Regions from separate parts of the Alteromonas sp. 4NS20-0143 genome, predicted to be linked through region 2. Evidence: riboswitches for the same ligand, from Rfam matches in the RefSeq annotation. Region 2 holds a riboswitch; the other holds the start of a gene.

Region 1 (2,506 bases), on a different contig from region 2:
AAACGTTCACCGTTAACTTAGCAACCGCGTACGCCCATCAGTTAAAAGTTACCCTAATGGAAGACGTATTAGCAGCCCTTCCCTTTAACGACCCCGACGCGCAGGCTATTCGAGATATAGCGTCTGATCAGCAGATAGCAGCTACTGAACCAGACTCTGATACCACCGGCGAACCCCAGCTTCAAGACTCGTTTTTAGAGGAAGGCAACAACGTTCGCGTGAAGCTAGAACGCATTGGAAATTCGTATCATGTTAACGCTGTGGCGCTTAACCAGCAGGCATTTATGATCCTCGATACCGGTGCAAGTACAACGGCAATTTCATCTAATTTATATGCCCGTTTAGGCAAGATGAGAAACTTAAACTTTATTGGTATCTTCAATGTTCAAACGGCTTCTGGAAGTGTTGAAGCCCCCCTTGTGCGAATTCCAGAATTTAGGTTTGCTGGGTACACGTTTAACGATGTTTCTGCCATTGTATTGCCTGAAGAAGCACTGCCTGATGCAGATGGACTATTGGGGATGAATATTCTCGGTGAGTTTGATTTTTCGATACTGCCAAAAGAAGATGTGCTCATTCTTAATAAGCGTTAAGTCGCGCTAGTGAGCACTGTTATTTTTAGCACAGATGACTTTATTGGAGACGGCATTATTGGAGATATCTTTGTTGCAGATGGCTTTATTCCAGATGGATTAATTGAAATCAGCTTTATTTAAAGGAAATGTAATCACGCTGGAGAATAGCCTCACCCAAAATGAAAAACCACTAATAAACAAATATTTAACTGCACCTTAACGAAACTTCGGCACTTCATTATTGCCTGTAAATTTCAAAAACCAACCTCATTATGACACTTAGTGCATTAACACTGCGCTTGTAATCGCCTCTGATGTGATCATATAGTAATACCTCAGTTACTTGTCGGAGTGCTTCACTGGAAACCCAGTAAGCTGAGACTGCGAAAGCAGGATCCGTAGAACCTGATCAGGCTAATACCTGCGAAGGGAACAAGAGAAAATGTTGGCTTTGTATACAACCATTTTGCATAAAATCACTGTTTCTAAGATAAACATATTATGTAAATTCGGTGCGTAAACACACTCGGTACGCAAAATTATGGCTATCAAAGGCTGTCGCCCAAGGCGATGACATTGAGTGCTAATTATTTGTACTTTCCTCGCCTTCATTTTCCTTTTCACTCCTGACAAGCATTTTATCTAACGCCAACTGAAGAAGGCCAAAATGCTATGTCGACACGACGCGAACAGCGCCAACAAGCACAACAATTTATCAATGAATTAGCCGGTGAGGCTTACCCAAACTCTACTCGTCACTATGAGATAGGAAGTAGCAATGATATTAAAGTTGCTATGCGCCTTATCCACCAGCATGACAGTTTAATAGGTGGTACAGAAGAAAACCCACTTTTAGAACCTAACCCTCCTATTCCTGTTTATGATACCTCAGGGCCCTATGGCGACCCGCATGAAACCATTGATGTACACACAGGTTTGCCTGCCTTGCGCACGCCATGGATAGAGAACCGCGCCGACACTCAAGAGCTCCCTGGTGTAACGTCGTCTTTTGCCAAAGCGCGAGAAGCGGATTTATTTACTGAGGATTTTAGGTTTGTTCGCACTGCAAAGCCTAAAAAGGCGAAAGCCCAAAACAATGTAACGCAACTGCACTATGCTCGCAGAGGCATTATCACGCCCGAGATGGAATACATCGCCATTCGGGAGAACATGGGCAGACAATCGATAAAGCAGGCTGAGCTATCTCAGCAACACGCTGGCGAAAGCTTTGGTGCTCTCCTACCCGACGCAATTACCCCAGAATTTGTTCGCCAAGAAGTGGCGGCGGGCCGGGCAATTATTCCCTGTAACATCAATCATCCCGAACTTGAGCCCATGATCATTGGACGCAACTTCTTAGTGAAAATTAACGCCAATATTGGTAATTCAGCAGTGACTTCTTCCATTGAAGAAGAAGTCGAAAAGTTAGTGTGGTCTACCCGATGGGGCGCCGACACCATTATGGATTTATCCACGGGCCGAAACATTCATGAAACCCGCGAATGGCTGTTAAGAAACAGCCCGGTGCCGTTAGGTACTGTGCCCATTTACCAGGCGCTCGAAAAAGTGAACGGCGTGGCCGAAGATCTCGATTGGGCTATTTTTAAAGACACACTTATTGAGCAAGCCGAGCAAGGTGTAGATTACTTCACTATTCATGCAGGGGTGTTGCTTGAATACGTGCCGCTTACAGCCAACCGCGTTACGGGCATTGTGTCTCGCGGTGGTTCAATTATGGCAAAGTGGTGTTTAAGCCATCATAAAGAAAGCTTTTTGTACGAACACTTTCGCGAAATTTGTGAAATTTGCGCTCAGTACGACGTGTCACTTTCCCTAGGCGATGGCCTTCGCCCTGGAAGCGTTGCCGATGCCAATGATAAAGCCCAGTTTGCCGAGCTTCATACCCTTGGTGAGCTGACTAAAATTGCATG
Region 2 (2,506 bases):
GTGTGCTTGTCATCTAAAAGTAATGTTATAAATCGTTTTAAATAAGCACTCTCATTACTTTCGTAGCCGTATGAAATGAAAGAGGCATGGTGTTGCTGTGGCCACTTATTAAAAGAAGGGCAGGTAACAATGAGGCAACCGCCATGCTTAATAGTGCCAGCCAGCGCCAAAAAGTTGCCTGGATTAAAAGACTCATGGCAATGAAAAATGGCAATGTCCCGTTCAGAGCCCAATAGCATTTTTCTGTTTTTACCTTTTAATTGGCTCTCGCTAAACGCTTCTGCACGACACTGGACTGGTAGTTCAGCGAGCAATACATCAATAGTATTCTCGATAAACTCAATGTCGCCAGATATAACAAGGAGTCGGCGATGAATCTGTGGCCGTTCTGCATTGTTTTGTGCATTATATTCTACATCACTTTTTTGCTTTGCAGCCTGCGTGTAGTAGGGGGCGAGTAGCCAATCACGTAATTGTTGTAGCGCCATGAAGAGTTTTTTTCTGTATAATTGAACGCATATAGTAGCGATTTATATTAAGGAATTCGAATGCGCTTTCTTTCTCGGCGTTTAGTGATGCCAAACGACCTCAATTACGCCAACTCATTGTTCGGCGGTAGAGCATTAGAATGGATAGATGAAGAGGCCGCCATATGGGCTATTTGTCAGTTAGAAACCAATTGTTTGGTCACCAAGCATATAGGCGAAATTAGTTTTGAATCACCAGCTTTACAGGGCGATATCGTTGAGTTTGGTCTTGAGACCAAGGCAGTAGGGCGCACGTCTATTACGGTGAGCTGTTTAGTGCGTAATAAAGCCACTAAAAAGACGATTTGTTTTGCAGACGATATTGTTTTCGTTAAGGTGGACCCAGAGACGAGACAGCCGGCTTCTCACGGAAAGACATTAGAAGGGTTAATTGCGCAAACTGATGATGAAGTGCGCAAGCTCAATCTTAATATAGAGAATAGCTAAGTCGAGTTTAGTTCGTCACACTAAATTTGTAACGGCTTAGATTTGTAATAACCTAGATTAAATATGAACTTAGCTTAACGAGCGCTGCGCTTGACGGCGTGTTTCGAAGTGGTAGACTCCACGGCGTTCGTTAAGTTGATGACTTGTGCTCGTTTAATTCAAGCAGCTTGCACATGACGAGTGAGTCACTTGCGAATTATACCAAGGGGTGTCCGTTTTTCGGTCTGAGATCCACACTAGTGGGAACCCTTAAACCTGATCCGGATAATACCGGCGTAGGAATGGTTTACAATATAGCCTGATCACCTGCCGCTAAACCCGGATCTTTTTTCTTATTAAGAGAACAAGAGATCCCATGTACAAACAACTTTTCACACTCACTCTATTGGCAACCTCAATAAGTGCGATAGCACAAACTGAAGCCTCTGATAACGCTCAAAAAAGCACTGACACCAATGACGATATTGAAAAAGTAGTGGTGACGGGCAATTTTCGTCAAACTACCCTAGCTCAGCTTAGCGCCAGTGCAACCATACTGAATCAAGAGCGCTTGCGCAGCAGACAGCCTTCTCATGTTGACAGTATTCTCAATAGTATTCCCAACGTAAATTTTGCGGCAGGTGCCTCTCGCGGCCGCTTTATACAAATTCGTGGTATTGGTGAGCGTAGCCAGTTTGCTGAGCCGATTAATCCGTCTGTCAGTTTTATCGTTGACGAGTTTGATTTTTCTGGTCTCGCTGCGTCGGGCATTATATTTGATACTAAGCAGCTTGAGGTTTATCGCGGTCCCCAGGCCACGCTATATGGCACAGGAGCACTAGCCGGAGCCGTTAAGCTATCAAGCAATGAAACAGGCAGCGAGGCGCCTGACTATGTTGAAGCGCGAATTGGCAATAAAGATAGCTATCGCGTTGAAGCTGCCACTGGTGATGACATCAACACCAATTGGGGCTATCGCGTAGCGCTGGTTCATAATCGAAGCGATGGTTTCGTTGAGAATACGTTTTTAAATAGAGACGATACGAATAATATTGATGAGACTGCGCTTCGTTTCGCTATAGATGGAAATGTTGCTGACAACAGCACATTGGCATTGGCTTATCGTTGGTATGATATTGATAACGGCTACGACGCATTCTCTTTAGACAATGACAACAGAACGTTGTCTGACGAGCCGGGTTTTGACGAGCACCAAACCCACGCAGTAAGTGCCCGTTCTACCACCACCACTGGCGCAGGCGACCTTATCTTAATTGCGACACATGCTTCTCATAACATCGCCTATGGCTACGACGAAGATTGGACATTCACTGGTTTCCACCCTTTCGGCTACACATCCTTTGATGCTTACTATCGTGATGTAGAAACACAGACAGGTGAAATCCGCTTTGTTTCCTCTCGCGATGCTGCCCTGTTCAATGGCATGACAGATTGGACGGTAGGGGCTTTCTATAAACAAACTGAGGAAAACTTGCTTCGTCAATATACGTATTTAGACAGTGATTACGCCAGTGAGTTTGCCCCCACAACAA

What was found. Region 2 has a riboswitch for thiamine pyrophosphate ahead of AC27HD_RS04885 (TonB-dependent receptor). Riboswitches for the same ligand answer to the same signal wherever they lie in the genome.
Region 1: it holds a riboswitch for thiamine pyrophosphate, as region 2 does, so the genes downstream of both, thiC (phosphomethylpyrimidine synthase ThiC) here and AC27HD_RS04885 (TonB-dependent receptor) in region 2, are expected to answer to the same signal.

What each region holds. Positions count from the first base shown of each region.
Region 1 covers NZ_BAAJLR010000013.1:71,322-73,827, reverse strand. Annotated here, with positions in the region: gene AC27HD_RS18115 (retropepsin-like aspartic protease family protein) at 1-593, shown strand, start outside; TPP riboswitch at 913-1,024, shown strand; gene thiC (phosphomethylpyrimidine synthase ThiC) at 1,248-2,506, shown strand, end outside.
Region 2 covers NZ_BAAJLR010000002.1:264,727-267,232, reverse strand. Annotated here, with positions in the region: gene AC27HD_RS04895 (GNAT family N-acetyltransferase) at 1-488, opposite strand, end outside; gene AC27HD_RS04890 (acyl-CoA thioesterase) at 549-974, shown strand; TPP riboswitch at 1,169-1,273, shown strand; gene AC27HD_RS04885 (TonB-dependent receptor) at 1,330-2,506, shown strand, end outside.